Regions from separate parts of the Micromonospora sp. NPDC023644 genome, predicted to be linked through region 1. Evidence: riboswitches for the same ligand, from Rfam matches in the RefSeq annotation. Region 1 holds a riboswitch; the other holds the start of a gene.
What was found. Region 1 has a riboswitch for thiamine pyrophosphate ahead of thiE (thiamine phosphate synthase). Riboswitches for the same ligand answer to the same signal wherever they lie in the genome.

Region 1 (8,566 bases):
CCGGGGCAGGTCCTTCTCCCGCAGCACCACCCACCGCACTCCCCCGGCCACCGCCCCGGCAACGACGTCGACCAGCGGCCGTCGAGCCTGCCGCCGATCGGTCAGCAGCAGGACGCCGGCCGGCCCGCCCGAGATCTTGGTGGGAAACGGCCCCTGGAGGGGCCCTCTCGTACCAAGATCCGCAGAAGCGAGAGCGGGCCCGGTCACAGGTCGGGCCGCCCCTCGTCCGGGGTGGAGGCGAGCGCGTGGAAGCGCCGCGCGATCCGGCCCGCCCGGTACGCGAGCCGGCCCGCCTCGACCGCGTACCGCATCGCCGTCGCCATCGCCACCGGGTCGGCGGCGCGGGTGACCGCGCTGGCGAGCAGCACCGCGTCGCAGCCCAGCTCCATGGCCAGCGCGGCGTCCGAGGCGGTGCCGATGCCGGCGTCCAGGATCACCGGCACGTCGACGCCCTGCCGGATCAGCCGGATGTGGTGCGGGTTCGACACGCCCAGGCCGGAGCCGATCGGCGCGCCCGCCGGCATCACCGCGGCGCAGCCGACGTCGGCCAGCCGGCGTGCCAGGATCGGATCGTCCGACGTGTACGGCAGCACGACGAACCCGTCCGCGACGAGTTCCTCGGCGGCGCGCAGCAGCTCCACCCCGTCGGGCAGCAGCGTGCGCTCGTCGCCGATCACCTCCAGCTTCACCCAGTCCGTGCCGAACGCCTCCCGGGCCAGGTGCGCCACCTTGACCGCTTCGCCCGCCGTGTAGCAGCCGGCGGTGTTCGGCAGCAGCTTCACGCCGCAGCGGTCCAGCAGGTCCAGCAGCCCGCCGGCGGTGCCGGGGGCGGTGTCGACCCGGCGCAGGGCCAGGGTGACCAGTTCGGTGCCGGAGGCGCGGATCGCGTCCTCCAGCACGCGCAGGTTGGCCGCGCCGCCGGTGCCGAGGATCAGCCGGGACGTGAGGCGCACGCCCCCCAGGTCGAAGCTCACCGCGTCACCCGCCCTGGGCGGCGCTGAGCACCTCGACGCGGTCGCCGTCGCGCAGCGGGGTCGCCGGCCAGCCCGTACGCGGCACCACCTCCCCGTTGACCGCGACGGCGAGGCCGCGCTGCTGGTCGGTGACCGCGCGGACCAGGTCCGCCACGGTCGAGCCGCCGGGCAGGCTGCGCCCGGCGCCGTTCACGGTCAGTTCCACGTGTGCTCCTTCTCGGATGCGGGCGGGCGGGCGGTGGGTCCGGCGGTCGCGGCCGGCGCGAAGCGGGCCGGGGTGAAGGGGGCGAGCATCGGGTCCGCCACACCCGTGCCGACCAGGTCGGCGATCAGGTCGGCGGTGACCGGGGTGAGCACGATGCCGTGCCGGTGGTGCCCGGTCGCGGCGAGCACGCCGGGCCGGCCGGGCAGCGGGCCGAGGATGGGGGCATTGTCGGGGGTGCCGGGGCGCAGGCCGGCGAGGGTCTCGACCAGGTCGTACTCGGCCAGCTCGGGCAGCAGGTCGACGGCGGCGCGGAGCAGGCGCAGCACCGCCCCGGCGGAGACGTCGGTGTCGGAGCGCTCCTCGACGGTCGCACCCACCACCACCTCCCCGTCCGCGCGGGGGACGAGGTAGACGTGCTCGCCGTCGGCGTACCCCCGGACGACGTGCCGGAAGCCCGGCGCGCCGCCGCCGGGCGCGCGGAGCCGGACCACCTGCCCCTTCACCGGCCGCACCGGCAGCCCCGTCAGGGCCGCCGCGCCGCAGCCGGCCGCGACCACCGTGACCCCGGCGTCCACGTCGGACAGGGTGCGCACGGCGGCGGGGACCAGCGTGGCGCCGGCCCGCTCGGCGGCCGTGCGCAGCGCGGGCACGAGCCGGCGCGGGTCGACCTGGTGGTCGGTGGCGGCGAGCGCGCCGCCGCGCACCCGGGGCGCCAGCGCCGGCTCGCGGTCCCGCAGCGCCGAGGGGCGCAGCGGCGTCACCGGCAGTCCGATCCCCTGCTGGTACGCCCACAGCCGGCGCGCCTCGGCCAGGTCGTCGGCGGTGAGCCCGACCATCAGCGTGCCCTCGGTCCGGTAGCCGACGTCCACACCGCTGGCGGCGGTCAGTTCGGCGGCGAACGCCGGCCAGCGGGCGGCGGAGGCGGTCAGCAGCCCGGTCAGCTCGTGCTCGCCGAAGTACGCCTCGGCGACCGGCGCGAGCATCCCGGCGGCGACGTGGGACGCGCCGGAGCCCGGGGCGGGGTCGTGCACGACGACCCGGAGCCCGCGCGCCGCGCAGCGCCAGGCGATCGCCAGCCCGACCGGTCCCGCCCCCACCACGGCGACGTCCGGTCGGGTCAGCACCCCAGCGCTCCCAGCAGCTCCGCCGTCGCCCGGGCCGGGTCGGCCGCCCCGGATAGCGCCCCCACCACCGCCACCCCGTACGCCCCCGCGGCCACCAGCGCGGGCACCCTGGCGGCGGTCACCCCGCCGATCGCGACGACCGGCACGTCCACGGCGTCGGCGACGGCGCGTACCCCCGCCGGGCCGATCGGCGCCGGCAGCCCCGCCTTGGTGCTGGTGGCGTGGCAGGGGCCCACGCCCAGGTAGCTGGCCCCGGCGGCGACCGCCTCGGCGGCCGTCCCCGGATCGCGCGCGGTGGCGCCGAGCACGGCGGTCGCGCCGAGCACCCGGCGGGCCGCGCCGACGGGCAGGTCGTCCGCGCCGACGTGCCCACCGGCGGCGCCCACGGCCAGCGCCACGTGCAGCCGGTCGTTCACCAGGCAGGTGGCGTCGTACCGGCCGCAGAGCGCGACCGCCCGGCGGGCCAGGTCGTACGCCTCCCGGTCGGTGGCGTCGTCGGTCACCCGGACCTGCACGACCAGTTCCGCGCGGGCCACCGGAAGGGCGGCCCGCAGCACGGCGAGCGGATCCCGCCCGGGTCGGGTGTCGGTGATGAGATGCAGTCGCCCGAGGGACGGCACGGCAACACTCCTCCCTGCGCCGGCATTACCCGGATCAGGTTCGACGGTCGGGGGCTCACAGCCCCCCTCTCAGCCCGGTCCACCGGGCTCCCGTGGGTCACTTGCGGGTGTCACCGTACGACGGATCGCCGGATCCGCCAAGGTCGGGATGCGGATTTCACACCGACCGCCCGATCCCGACGGCCGGGGCGGCGCGTGACCGTACCGTCACGCCATGCTGTCCGGATGCCCTCCGCCGCCCGGGTACCGCCCCGGCTCGCCTTCCTGCCGTTCCGGGGCAGCACCGCCGTCGCCGAAGGGCTGCTGACCCGCGCCATGCTGCGCGGGTCGACCTGGCAACGCCTCTTCCCCGACGTATACGTGCACCGGAACGCTCAGAGCGCATCCGATCATCGGCTCTGGTGCGACGCGGCCGCCCTGCTCCTGCCCGCCGGTGCCGCCATCGCCGGGGCGAGCGCCGCGTACCTGTGGGGCGTCGACCTGCTGGTCCGGGATGCGCCGGTCAGCGTCCTACTGCCGCGGTCGGCAAGGCTGCGGCCGCACCCGCGGCTTTCCGTCACCCGTTCGACGCTGCCGGAAAGCGACCTGACCAGCTTCGGTGGCCTACCGGTCACCACACCGCTGCGGACGGCGTTCGACCTCGGACGGCAGAGACCGCGCGCCGAGGCCTTGGTCGCCGTCGACGCATTGCTGCACCGCCGGGTGGTCAAGCTGCCGGCCCTGCGGGCGTACGCCGACGCTCAACCCCGCTGGCCCGGACTGCCGCTGCTGCGGGAGGTGCTGGCGCTGGCCGAGCCCCTGAGTGAATCTCCGATGGAGAGCCGGTTGCGGCTGCTCCTGCTCGACGCCGGGCTCCCCCCACCCACGGCACAGCACGACGTGCGCGACGCCACGGGACGGTTCGTCGGTCGGGTCGACCTGGCGTGGCCGGAGCTGCGCGTCGCGGTCGAGTACGACGGCGACCACCACCGCGAGCGCGCCCACTTCCGGCAGGACGTCGCCCGGCTGAACGCGTTACGCGCGGCCGGCTGGGTCGTCCTCCGCTTCACCGCCGACGACGTGCTCCGGTACCGGACCCGGACGGTACGCCTGGTCACCGCCGCTCTGCATGAACGCGCCGGCAGGTGACGCGGCGGCCAGTCCGCCCGACACGCATCCACGGACGACCACCCGCGGAAGGCCGACCGGACGGGTGGAACACCAGGGCTGCCTCCCGGTGTGGGAAACGTACCTGGCGTTCCACCCGTGGAAGCCGGGGCCCTGCCCCGAACGGGACATAGCCCGCCGGGCGCACCCTCGTCAGAGGACAGCGCGCAGGGCGTCCAGGTCCTCGTCGGTGGGCTGCCAGGTGCCCGCCTCCGCGTTGGCGCGTACCTGCTCGGGCGTGGTGGCGCCGGCGATCACCGAGGTCACCGCCGGCTGGGCGGCCAGCCCGCCGATCGCCACCTGGAGCATCGACAGGCCCCGCTCGGCGGCGTACGCCTCGATCGCCTCGATGGTGTCCCAGTCGGCGGCGGCGAGTCGCTGGGCGTACCGGCCGCCACCGGCGAGGCGGCTGCCGGCCGGCGGGGCCTCGTTGCGCTTGTACTTGCCGGTGAGCAGCCCGTTGGCCAGCGGGAAGAACGGCAGCAGCCCGAGGCCGAACCGCTCGCACGCCGGCACCACCTCGGCCTCGACGCCGCGCTCCAGCAGGCTGTAGTGGTTCTGGGCGCTGATGAACCGGGACCGGCCGTTCGACGACGCCACCCAGTCCGCGTCGGCGATCTGCCAGCCGGCGAAGTTGGAGTTGCCCAGGTAGCGGACCTTGCCGGCGCGGACGAGGTCGTCGAGCACGGCGAGCGTCTCGTCGATCGGGGTGCCCGGGTCGGGCTCGTGCATCTGGTACAGGTCGATGTGGTCGGTGCCGAGGCGGCGCAGCGACGCCTCGACCGCCCGGGCGATGTAGCGACGCGCGCCCCGGGCGCCGAAGTCGGGGCCGTTCATGCCGTTCATGTCCATGCCGAACTTGGTGGCCACCACCACGTCGTCGCGCCGGCCCTTGAGCGCCTGGCCCAGCAGTTCCTCGGAGCCGCCCTGCGGCTCGCCGTAGATGTCGGCGGTGTCGAAGAAGTTGATTCCGGCGTCGAGCGCGGCGTCGACCACCGCCCGGGTGCCGTCGAGGTCGAGCTTGCGGCCGAAGTTGTTGCAGCCGATGCCGACCACGGACACCACGAGCCCGGAGTCGCCCAACCGGCGGTAGGTCATCTCAGTCACGAGATCCACCCTATGCCGCCCGGCCGCGCCACGCCGTGGACCACGAAGCCCACCACACGCACGGACCGCGAAGCCGAACCAGGCCCCGCAGACCACGAAGCCCATCCGGCGTACGTCGCGAACGGTCAGTCGAGCACGTCGGCGACGAGCCGCCGGGCGGCGGCGAGCGTGCCGGCCAGCTCGTCCGGCGTGTGTCCGACCGCGCCGAGCAGCTCCTGCGCCCGCCGGGCGAAGTCGGGTGGCGCGCCCGGCAGCCGCCCGGCGGCGGCGAGCGTGCCCTTCTCGTTGACCAGCCACCGTCCGGCCCGGGCGTGCAGCACCTGGGCGAGTACGCCGACCGCCCGGAACAGGCAGCCGGCCACGTACCCGCCGTCGCCGGCCGCGACCGCCTTGGCCGCGCCGTCGACCAGGAACCGGGCCTCCCACCCGCCGGCCGTCAGGGCGTCGGCCAGGGCCGGCGGGTACGCGCGGGTCTCCTCGCGCAACGCGGTCAGCTCACCGGTCGGGTCGCCGAGCACCCGGCAGAGCGCCACCTCGCCGGCGTACGCGGACGAATAGAAACCGAGCGGGTGTAGAGGCCGAGGTCCCAGTCGGAGTCGGGCCGGTGCTCGCCCCGGGCCCGGCTGCCGCCGAGGGCGACGGCGACGACCCCGCCGACCGTGCAGAGGCGGTCGGCCAGGCCGGCGGGGATCACGCCACGTCCCAGACCGGCTCCGGGGTCTCCACCACCTCGTTGTCGCCCCGGAAGAGCACGAACCGGTCGAAGGAGCGGGTGAACCAGCGGTCGTGGGTCACCGCCACCACGGTCCCCTCGAACGCGGTCAGCCCGGCCTCCAGCGCCTCCGCCGACGCCAGGTCGAGGTTGTCGGTGGGCTCGTCGAGCAGCAGCAACGTCGCGCCGGACAGCTCCAGCAGCAGCACCAGGAAGCGTGCCTGCTGACCGCCCGAGAGGGTGCCGAAGCGCTGGTCGCCCTGCCCCGCCAGCTCGTACCGGCTCAGCGCCGCCATCGCGGCGTGCCGGTCCATGCCGGCCCGGTGCTCGTCGCCCCGCCAGAGGATCTCGACGAGGGTCTTCCCCATCAGCTCCGGCCGGTCGTGGGTCTGCGAGAAGTGCCCCGGGCGCACCCGCGCGCCGAGCCGGGCCACCCCGTCGTGGGCCACCGGCGCGAGCGCGAGGGCGCCGTCGACCGGGCCGTTGGCGGGGTCGGGGTCGGTGCCGCCCCGGGCCAGCAGCCGCAGGAAGTGCGACTTCCCCGTGCCGTTGGCGCCGAGCACCGCGACCCGGTCGCCGTACCAGATCTCCAGGTCGAATGGGAAGGTCAGGCCGTCGAGCTCCAGCTGCTCGCAGACCACCGCGCGCTTGCCGGTCCGCCCACCGGTCAGTTTCATCCGGATGTCCTGGTCCTTCGGCGGTACGGGCGGCGGCCCGGCCTCCTCGAACTTGCGCAGCCGGGTCTGCGCCGCCTGGTAGCGCGACGCCATCCCGTCGTTGTACGCGGCCTTCTGCTTGTACATCAGCATCAGCTCGCGCAGCTTCTGGTGCTCCTCGTCCCACCGCTTGCGCAGCTCGTCGAGGCGCGCGTGCCGGGCCACCCGAGCCTCGTGCCAGCTCGCGAAGCCGCCCGGGTGCACCCACGCGCTGCCACCCTCCACGGCGACCACCCGGTCGGCGGTGTGGGCGAGCAGCTCCCGGTCGTGCGAGACGTAGAGCACCGACTTGCCGGACTCGCGCAGCCGCCCCTCCAGCCAGCGCTTGCCCGGCACGTCGAGGAAGTTGTCCGGCTCGTCGAGGAGCAGCACCTCGTCGGGGCCGCGGAGCAGCAGCTCGAGGGCGAAGCGCTTCTGCTGGCCGCCGGAGAGCGTCCGGACGGGCCGTTCCCGGGCGCTGTCCCAGGGCAGGCCGAGCACGATGGTGGCGACCGTGTCGAAGAGCACCTCGGCGTCGTAGCCGCCGACCTCGCCCCAGGCCGCGAGCGCGTCCGCGTACGCCAGCTGGGCCTTGCCGGCGGCGGTGCTGTACTTGCCGCGGACCTCGGCGGCGCGCATGGCCCCCTCGGTCTCGACCAGGCGGCGGCCGGCGTCGCGCAGCGCCGGCGGGGCCAGCGACAGGGCCAGGTCGGCCAGCGTGGACTCGTCGCCGATCATCCCGATGAACTGGCGCATCACGCCCAGCCCGCCGGAGCGCGCGACCGCGCCGGTCTTCACCGGCAGGTCGCCGGCGACCATCCGCAGCAGCGTCGTCTTGCCGGCGCCGTTGGGCCCGACCAGGGCCACCTTGGCGCCCTCCCCGACCCGGAACGACACGTCGGCGAAGAGCTCCCGACCGTCGGGAAGGATGTGCCCGACCGCTGCCACGTCCACGTATCCCACGTCGGCATCCTGCCCGAGCACGGGCCCGACGGCCCAACCATTTACCGGGTGACCCGCAGCACCCGGTAGCCCTTCTGGCTGGCGTGCCGCCCCACCTGCCAGCCCTGCTCGACCAGCCAGCGCTGCAACGAGTCCCCGCCGAGGTAGCGGGCCACCACCAGCCAGGCGACGCCGTCCGGGGCGAGCCGGGGCAGCCAGCGCAGCAGGATCCCGTGCAGTTCGTCCTTGCCGACGTGGATCGGGGGGTTGGACCAGAGCTGGGCGAAGGACAGGTCGGCGGGTACGTCGTCCGGCGCGGCGACGCGTACCCGGTCGGCCGCGCCGACCCGCGCGGCGTTGGCCGCGGTGAGTTCCCGGGCCCGTTCGTTGACGTCGACGGCCCACACGGTGGCCGAGGGCGCCGAGTTGGCGAGCACGCAGGTGATCGGCCCGAAGCCGCAGCCAAGGTCGAGCAGGGCACCGGTGGTCCCGGCGGACGGCAGGTCGGCCTTGCGCAGCAGCACCGCCGTGCCGGGGTCGAGGCGGGCGGCGGAGAAGACGCCGGCGGAGGAGGCCAGGGCGTAGTCGCGGCCGGCGACGGAGAACTCGACCTCGCGCGGGTTGGCGGCGGTCGTGGGTTCAGCGGTGAAGTAGTGTTCGCCGGTCACGCCGGCAATTCTCGCACCGCCGCCCGGCACGACGCCGCGGGCCCGGCACGGCGGCACAGGGCCCGCCCGGCAGCACAGCGGCCGTGGCCCGGCAGCACAGGACCCGGCGCGGCGGCACAGCGTCCGCGGCCCGGCGGCACGGGGCCCGGCGCGGCGGCGCGGGTGCGCAACACGAGGCGGAACGACCCCGCGCCAATTTCCCATTATTCACGCCTAAAGGGACAATGCCTCCTACTCTGGGCGACATGGTGTATCGGTACGAGTCCGATGAGGACGCATTCATGGAGTACCCGGAGCCCGGGTCCGACCGGTCGGTGCTCGGTGCCGGTCCGCCTCCCCCGGCCGGCCCCTCCCCCTCCCGCTTCCCGACGCC
Region 2 (8,566 bases), on a different contig from region 1:
CGGCGGGACATGGCGCGGTACCAGTTCAGCGCGGCGGTCAGCGCGCCCGGCTCGCGCATCGGGTCCGCGTACGCGGCCACCCGCGCGTCGTCGCCGACCCCGTGCAGCATCCGGCGCAGCCCGGTCGCGCCCAGCACGAGCAGCGCCTTCTCCGCCTTGCCCGGCTTGCGGAACAGCGTCATGTACGCCGAGCGCGCCTTCTGCCCCGCGTCCTCGGCCAGCGCCCAGGCCATCGCGCCGGGGTGCGGCACCGAGACCGCGGTCAGCGTGCGGACCCGCTCGGGATGGTGGGCCGCGACGGCCCAGGCCACGATCGCGCCCCAGTCGTGCCCCACCAGGTGCGCCGCGTCGACGCCCAGCCCGTCGAGCAGGCCCACCGCGTCGGCGACCAGCTCCGGCAGCCGGTACGCCTCGACCGCCTCGGGTCGCGCGCCCGGCGAGTAGCCGCGCTGGTCCGGCGCGTACGTGCGCAGGCCGGCGGCATGCAGCGCCGGCACCACGTCGTCGAACTCCCCGCCGTGCTGGGGGAAGCCGTGCAGCAGCAGGACGGGCGCGCCGCCCTCCGGTCCGCCGACGCGGACGTCGAACGTGAACCCCCGGGCCTCGATCCGCATGATCGTGAGCCTACCCACGGTGGGCGCGGGTCACTCGTACTGTTGCCGGGGTGGGGGCACCTGCCGCCAGGACTCCACGTCCAGGTAGGGGATCTCGGCGTCGTTGACCGGGTCCCGGGCGATCCGGTCGCTGTAGCGGCCGGTCACCTCGATCCAGGTGTCGTCGGCGAGCCGGTCGGGGGCCGCGCCGGTCAGGCCCAGCTTCACCGGCCGCCCGTCGGCGGCGCAGCAGGAGAGCACCATCCGGGCCAGCAGCGGCCGGCCGTCGGGGCCGGTGGTGACGAAGCCGGTCAGTTGGACCCGGCGGTCGCCGATCGAGGCGCCCCGGTCGAACAGCGCCCGGGAGGCGTAGTCGAGCACGGCCACCCGCACCGGGTCGCCGTCGGGCAGCGGCGGGTAGTCGGACGGCTGCTGGCGGGTGGAGACGGCGGTGCCGGCCTGGCCGGCCGCGTACGAGCCCAGGGCCGGCGGGGCGACCAGCAGCAGGCCCAGCACGGGCAGGATCAGCAACCAGCCGACCCGCGGCTCGTGGTGGTCGTGCGCGTCGTCGTGGTCTGGTGCGTCGTGCTGGTCGGCGGGCGTGCGCCGCAGGATGGGGCGCAGCTCGTAGAAGAGGGTCATGACCGCGGCGGCCACCAGCAGCAGGCCGGCGGCGATCAGGAAGGGCCGCAGCCCTTCCTTGACGTAGCGCAGGTGCAGGTCGGTGAGGCTGGCCCGGACCACCGCGCCCCCGAGCAGCAGCAGGACGACCGCCTGCGCCTGCCGGTTCACAGCAGCACCGCCCCGGTCGCGGCGGCCACCGCGACGGCCACCGCGAAGGTGGTCGGGGCGAACCGCAGCGCGAACCGCCGGCCGAAGACTCCGGCCTGCATCGAGATGAGCTTGAGGTCGACCATCGGCCCCACCACCAGGAAGACCAGTCGGGAGGTCAGCGAGAACTGCGACAGCGAGGCGGCGACGAAGGCGTCCGCCTCGGAGCAGAGCGAGAGCAGCACCGCGAGCCCCGCCAGCGCGAGCACCGAGAGCACGGGTTCGTCGGCGAGGGTCTGCAACCAGCGCTCCGGCACGACGACGTTGATCGTGGCCGCCGCCGCGGCGCCGATCACCAGGAACCCGCCGGCGTGTGTGACGTCGTGCCGGACCGCCCCCCAGAACGCCCGCCCGCGCGAGCTGTCGTCCAGCTCCGGGCGGCGCGGCAGCCGGATCCAGTCGGCCCGGCCGAGGCGCAGCCACAGCCAGCCCATGACCATCGCGACGACCAGGCTCGCGACGGCCCGGCCGAGGACCATCGCCGGGTCTTCGGGGAAGGCCACCGCGGTGGCGGTGAGCACGATCGGGTTGATCGCCGGGGCGGCGAGCAGGAACGCCAGGGCGGCGGCGGGGGTGACCCCGCGCCGGATCAGCGAGCCGGCGATCGGCACGGCCCCGCACTCGCAGCCGGGCAGCACCACGCCGGCCGCGCTGGCCACCGGCACCGCGAGCGCGGGATGGCGCGGCAGCGCCCGGGCCCAGAACGACCGGGGCACGAAGACCGCGATCACCGCGGAGAGCAGCACCCCGAAGACCAGGAACGGCACCGCCTGCACCATGACCGAGACGAAGACGGTGGTCCAGGTCTGCAACCGGGGCGCGGAGAGGGCGCGGGCGAGCGGCTCGCGGAAGACGATCAGCAGGATCAGCAGGCCGGCGAGCACCTCCACCGACCCGATCCGCCGCTCCGGGCGGCGGGGCGCCGCCGGCGTCTTTTCGCGTACGCCCGGGGCGGCCACGCCCACCGCGCCCGGGTGCGGCCCGTCCGGCGCGCGGCGGTCAGCCTCGGATGTCACGTACGTGTCCCTCTGCCGGTTCTCCAGTGGCCGTCCGAGAGTACCGGGGCGAAATCGACCGCGTCGATCGAACGCGCTGGTGAGCTGCGGAAAGATCACTTTGCCCGATGATCTTCAAAGGTGTTAGCGTCGGCGCGACAACTTCACATCCGACAGGGGAGCGCACAGCGCTGAGAGTGCGGGCACCGCCCGCAGACCCTCGAACCTGATCTGGGTAATGCCAGCGCAGGGAGTTCGGTCGACCTCCAGCCGCGTCGACGTCCGGCACATCCGGGCGCGGCGTGCGTCTTCTCCTGGTTCTCGTTCGGGACTGGGAGCAATCATGCGAGACAACAACACCACCACCCGGTGGCGCACCGTCGACGTCGTCGTCGCCGCGGTGATCGCGGTGGCCTTCGGCGTCATCTTCTGGGCCTGGGGCCTGCTGTGGCGGGCCGTCGACCCGGCGTTCGCGTTCTTCCCCGCCGGCCAGGCGATCATGTACGGCGTGTGGCTGGTCCCGGCCGTCCTCGGCGGCCTGGTGATCCGCAAGCCCGGCGCGGCGCTCTTCTGCGAGGCGGTGGCGGCGACGGTCTCCGCGCTGCTCGGCTCGGAGTGGGGCGGCGTCACCATCGTCCAGGGCCTGATCCAGGGGCTCGGCGCCGAGCTGGCCTTCGCCGCGTTCCGCTACCGCTCGTTCCGGCTGCCCACCGCGCTGCTCGCCGGCGCGCTGACCGGCCTCGGCGCGGCGCTGTTCGACTTCTTCGTCTGGAACAGCGAGTACGCCCTGGGCAGCTACCGGATCCCGTACGCCCTGCTCACCATCGTCAGCGCCACCGTCGTCGCCGGTGCCGGCGGCTGGGCCCTGACCCGCGCCCTGGCCACCACGGGCGCCCTGGACCGGTTCCCCGCCGCCCGCGACCGCGCCCCGATCTGACCCGCACCACGGAATCGGGGCCGATCATGAGGTTGACGGCGACGTGGATCTCCGTGGGCGCCGCCAACCTCATGATCGGCGCCCGCGGGCGGGCCCGAAGGGGGGCGCGGTGGGGGCGGTGACGCTGCGGGGGTTCGGGTGGCGGCACGCCGGGCGGCGGGCGTGGGCCGTACGCGGGGTGGACCTGCGCGTCGAGGCCGGCGAGCGGGTGCTGCTGCTGGGACCCTCCGGGGCCGGCAAGAGCACCCTGCTCGCCGCGCTGGCCGGGCTGCTGCCCGAGGACTCGGGCGAGCAGGAGGGCACCGTCGAGATCGACGGGCTCGACCCCCGCAAGGGCCGGGAGCGGGTGGGCATCGTCTTCCAGGACCCGCAGACCCAGCTCGTGATGGCCCGCAGCGGCGACGACGTGGCGTTCGGGCTGGAGAACCGGGGGGTCCCCGCCGGGGAGATCTGGCCCCGCGTCGACGAGGCGCTGACCCGGGTCGGCTTCCCGTACCCCCGGGACCGCCCCACCGCCGCGCTCTCCGGCGGCGAGCAGCAACGGCTCGCCCTGGCCGGGGTGCTGGCGCTGCGGCCCGGGTTGCTGCTGCTCGACGAGCCGACCGCCAACCTCGACCCGACCGGCGCGGCGCTGATCCGGGCGGCGGTGGCCGGCGCGCTGGACGCCGACACCACGCTGATCCTGGTCGAGCACCGGGTCGCCGAGGCGCTGCCCCTGGTCGACCGGGTGGTCGTGCTCGAACCCGGCGGCGGCGTCCGCGCCGACGGCACGCCCGAGGCGGTCTTCGGCACGCACGGCGACGCGCTCGCCGACGAGGGCGTCTGGGTGCCCGGCCGCCCGGTACCGCCCCGCCACGCGACCGCGCCGGCCGGCGACGTGCTGCTCACCGCCGACCGGCTCGCCCTGCCGCCCCGGCTGGCCGCCGTCGACCTGGCGGTACGCGCCGGCGAGGCGCTCGCCGTCCTCGGGCCCAACGGGGCCGGCAAGTCGACCCTCGCCCTGCTGCTCGGTGGCCTGCTCAAGCCCGGAGCCGGCCGGGTCGCGGCGACGACGGCACTGGCCGGCGACGACGCCCGCACTCCCCCGCACCGCTGGCGCGCCCCGGCGCTGGCCCGCCGGGTCGGCTCGGTCTTCCAGGACCCGGAGCACCAGTTCGTCACCAACACCGTCTTCGACGAGCTGGCGCTCGGCCCGCGCCGCACCGGCCAGCCCGAGGCGGCGGTCCGGTCCATCGTGGACGGACTGTTGTCCCGGCTGCGGCTGACGAAGCTCGCGGCGGCCAACCCGTACACCCTCTCCGGCGGGGAGGCGCGGCGGCTGAGCGTCGCGACCGCCCTGGCCACCGCGCCCCGCCTGCTCGTCTGCGACGAACCGACCTTCGGCCAGGACCGGCGCACCTGGCTGGAGCTGGTGGACCTCTTCGCCGAGCTGCGCGACGCCGGGCACGGCCTGGTCGCCGTGACCCACGATGCGGAGTTCGTCGCCGCCCTGGCAGACCGCCGCCTCACCCTGGAGCGGGCGTGACCAGCCCCGACCGGACCGCCGCACCGGTCACCCAGCCGGATCGCCGCCTCACCCTGGAGCGCCCGTGACCAGCCCCGACCGGACCGCCGCACCGGTCACCCAGCCGGGCCGCCGCCTCACCCGGGAGCGGGCGTGATCAGTTTCGAGCCCGTCGCCGCGCCGGAGGCGCCGCTGGCCCGGCGCAACCCGGTGGCCAAGCTCGCCGCGGCGCTGGTGTTCTCGTTCATCCTGATCGCCACCCTGGACCCGGTGGCCCCGGCCATCGCGATCGCCGTCGAACTGGCCGTGCTGCCGCTGTTCGGGGTCCGCCTCCGGGTGTTGGCGCGGCGGGCCTGGCCGCTGCTCGTCGGCGCGGTCGGCGTGGTGGTGACGCTGGTGCTCTTCGCGGCCGAGCGCTCCGGCCGGGTGCTGGTCGAGGCCGGCCCGGCGGTGGTCACCTCCGGGGTGCTGCTCACCGCGCTCGGCCTGGTGCTGCGCATGTTCGCGGTCGCGCTGCCCGGCGTGATCGTCTTCGCCACCACGGACCCGACGGACCTGGCGGACGCGCTGATCCAGAACGCGAAGGCGCCGGCCCGGTTCGCCATCGGGGCGCTGGCCGCGTTCCGGCTCGTGCCGCTGCTGGGGCAGGAGTGGCAGATGATCTCCATGGCCCGCCGCGCGCGGGGGGTCGAGGCCGGCCGCAACCCGCTGGCGCAGCTGCGGCTGTTCGTGTCGACGGCCTTCGCGCTGCTGGTCGGGGCGATCCGCCGGGGCACCCGGCTGGCCGTGGCGATGGACGCCCGGGGCTTCGACGCCGGGACCCCGCGCACCGTCGCCCGGCGACAGCACTTCGTGGTCGCCGACGGCCTGCTGATCATCGGCGCGGCGGTGCTCGCCGGGGCCGCGCTGACCGTGAGCGTGCTGCTCGGCACCTTCCGCCCGTTGATCGGCTGACGCCGCCCGTCGACGGGCTGACGTAGCCCGTCGAGCGGCGGACGGGCCGGGCAGCGGACGGGCCGGGTGGAGTCGCCGGTGACGACGGCTCCACCCGGCCGGCGCCGTCAGCTGCGCCGGAAGGCGTACCGGCGGGCCTGCCCGGCCTTCTGGCCGCGCAGCGCGCCGGAACGCCCGGCGCCGGAGACCGGCGGACCGGCCTTCGGCGCCGCCGGCCGGTCGACCGGCAGCGCCGGCACGACCGGCGCGACCGCCACCTCGTCGAGGTTGACCGGCGTCAGGTCCGCGACGGACGGCGTGGGGACGGTGGTACGGGACTTCTTCGGGTTGCGCCTGGCGGGCATCCGGTGCCTCCTCGGGTCTGCGGGCCCTTCCGCACCGGAGCGACGTCCGGTGAGCTGGCCCGCCTCGTTCGGCGACCGTCGCGCGACGGTCGGGCGGGATCGGGACTGCTGCCCGGGATCGGCCACGAGGAACACCGCCGCCTCGACGGCAGGTGCGGAATGCGGACGCCCGGGAGCACGCGGACCCGCGGCGATGCGGCGGCGGGTCGGCTCGGAGGTGGGGCGTCAGTTGCGCATGCCCACACGGTAGCCGCCCGACCGGTCGCGCGCAGCCGAATTACCGGCGGGGTCGGCGGCGGGCCGGTCGCGCTGCGCGGAGGCCGCCCGGCGGCGGATCGTCGGCCAGCCCCGCGCCCCTCGGGCCACCACCCGGTGACAGGCTGCCCGACACGGCCTCCGGGGCGCCCCGCCCGCGATACGGTCGCCGCGACAGGTCTCGACGGCGGAGGGCGGGCGGATGGCCGGGCGGGCGACGGCGCGGATCGGCGTGACCGGGCTGGCGGTGATGGGTCGGAACCTGGCCCGGAACCTGGCCCGCAACGGCTTCGCCGTGGCGGTGCACAACCGCTCGGCGGAGCGCACCCGCAGCCTCCTCGCGGAGCACGGCGACGAGGGGACCTTCCTGCCCGCCGAGTCGATGGCCGACTTCGTCGCGTCGCTGGAGCGCCCCCGGGCGGTCATCGTGATGGTCAAGGCGGGCAAGCCCACCGACGCCGTGGTCGACGAGCTGGTCCCGCTGCTCGACGCCGGCGACATCGTCGTGGACTGCGGCAACGCGCACTTCGCCGACACCCGCCGGCGGGAGGAGGCGCTGCGCGCCCACGGCCTGCACTTCGTCGGCACCGGCGTCTCCGGCGGCGAGGAGGGCGCCCTGCGCGGCCCGAGCATCATGCCGGGCGGGTCCGCGGAGTCGTACCGCACGCTCGGGCCGATCTTCGAACAGATCGCCGCCCAGGTGGACGGGGTGCCGTGCTGCCGGCACATCGGGCCGGACGGCGCCGGGCACTTCGTCAAGATGGTGCACAACGGCATCGAGTACGCCGACATGCAGCTCATCGCCGAGGCGTACGACCTGCTGCGGGCCGGGCTGGGCGCGGAGCCGGCGGAGGTCGCGGAGATCTTCCGCGGGTGGAACTCCGGCGAGCTGGAGTCCTTCCTGATCGAGATCACCGCGGACGTGCTGGCACACACCGACGCGGCCACCGGGCGGGCGTTCGTGGACGTCGTGCTGGACCGCGCCGAGCAGAAGGGCACCGGCCGCTGGACGGTGCAGAGCGCGCTCGACCTGGGCATCCCCATCACCGGTATCGCCGAGGCGACCTTCGCCCGGTCGCTGTCCGGGCACGCCGACCAGCGCGAGGCGGCCCGCCGGGCGTTCCCGGACGCGGGCGCGACCTGGCGGGTCGAGGACTCCGACGCCTTCGTCGAGGACGTCCGCCGCGCCCTGCTCGCCTCGAAGATCGTCGCGTACGCGCAGGGCTTCGACCACATCCGGGCCGGCTCCCGGGAGTACGACTGGGGGATCGACCTGGGCGGCACCGCGACGATCTGGCGGGGCGGCTGCATCATCAGGGCCCGCTTCCTCGACCGGATCCGCCAGGCGTACGACGAGCGGCCCGACCTGCCGACGCTGCTGGTGGCGCCGTGGTTCGCGGACACCGTGAACGACGGCGTGCCGAGCTGGCGGCGGGTGGTGGCCGAGGCGGCCCGGGCCGGGGTGCCCGCGCCCGCGTTCGCCTCGTCGCTGGCGTACTTCGACGCGCTGCGCGCGCAGCGGCTGCCCGCCGCCCTGGTCCAGGCGCTGCGGGACAACTTCGGGGCGCACACCTACCAGCGCGTGGACCGCGAGGGCACCTTCCACACCCGCTGGTCCGCCGACCGCGCCGAGATCGAGGCCTGACCCCGCCCGCTCCCGTGGGCGTCAGGCGACGGCGGGGGGCACCTGCCGGGCAGGGCTCGCGACCGGCGAGGGGGCGGTCACCACACCATCGGTCGTCGCTCGGACCCGGCCGCCGCGTTCTCGGGTCCGACCGGCGCGGGGGCCGTCACCAGGCACGCTGCCCGGTCTCCGTGGGGGCCCAGGTGAGTGCGGGATCGCCGCTGGCCAGCTCGCCGATCTCCCCGGAGCGCGGCTGCGTCGCGTGGCCGAGTTCCCGGCAGTGCTGCTCGGCGATCCCGGCACAGATCTCCGCCACCTGCGCGCGGACCGGGTCACCGAGGTCGACGGCGTCCAACGCCGCGACCATCCTGTCCCGCAGTTCCCGCATCCCCACCCCCGAGACTCGCCGCGCCACCCGGGACCACCGCCCCCCTCGACCCTAACCACCCCACCCCTGACCCACCCCCCGAAACCCCGAACCCCCGACCCGCAAGTCGATCATGCACTTCCGGTGGGCGGAACGCCCCGG

Region 2: another riboswitch for thiamine pyrophosphate. It lies ahead of AB0G08_RS22390 (ECF transporter S component); the one in region 1 lies ahead of thiE (thiamine phosphate synthase).

What each region holds. Positions count from the first base shown of each region.
Region 1 covers NZ_JBFABA010000048.1:3,403-11,968, forward strand. Annotated here, with positions in the region: gene AB0G08_RS24765 (thiamine phosphate synthase) at 1-135, opposite strand, end outside; gene AB0G08_RS24770 (thiazole synthase) at 204-974, opposite strand; gene thiS (sulfur carrier protein ThiS) at 979-1,179, opposite strand; gene thiO (glycine oxidase ThiO) at 1,170-2,303, opposite strand; gene thiE (thiamine phosphate synthase) at 2,297-2,923, opposite strand; TPP riboswitch at 2,918-3,026, opposite strand; gene AB0G08_RS24790 (DUF559 domain-containing protein) at 3,149-4,051, shown strand; gene AB0G08_RS24795 (aldo/keto reductase) at 4,223-5,185, opposite strand; gene AB0G08_RS24800 (hypothetical protein) at 5,302-5,709, opposite strand; gene AB0G08_RS24805 (nucleotidyltransferase domain-containing protein) at 5,667-5,870, opposite strand; gene AB0G08_RS24810 (ATP-binding cassette domain-containing protein) at 5,867-7,546, opposite strand; gene AB0G08_RS24815 (methyltransferase) at 7,588-8,193, opposite strand; gene AB0G08_RS24820 (hypothetical protein) at 8,439-8,566, shown strand, end outside.
Region 2 covers NZ_JBFABA010000037.1:12,331-20,896, forward strand. Annotated here, with positions in the region: gene AB0G08_RS22375 (alpha/beta hydrolase) at 1-614, opposite strand, end outside; gene AB0G08_RS22380 (TIGR03943 family protein) at 645-1,385, opposite strand; gene AB0G08_RS22385 (permease) at 1,382-2,383, opposite strand; TPP riboswitch at 2,585-2,690, shown strand; gene AB0G08_RS22390 (ECF transporter S component) at 2,763-3,356, shown strand; gene AB0G08_RS22395 (ABC transporter ATP-binding protein) at 3,466-4,881, shown strand; gene AB0G08_RS22400 (energy-coupling factor transporter transmembrane component T) at 5,014-5,814, shown strand; gene AB0G08_RS22405 (hypothetical protein) at 5,922-6,158, opposite strand; gene gndA (NADP-dependent phosphogluconate dehydrogenase) at 6,616-8,058, shown strand; gene AB0G08_RS22415 (thioredoxin reductase) at 8,204-8,452, opposite strand.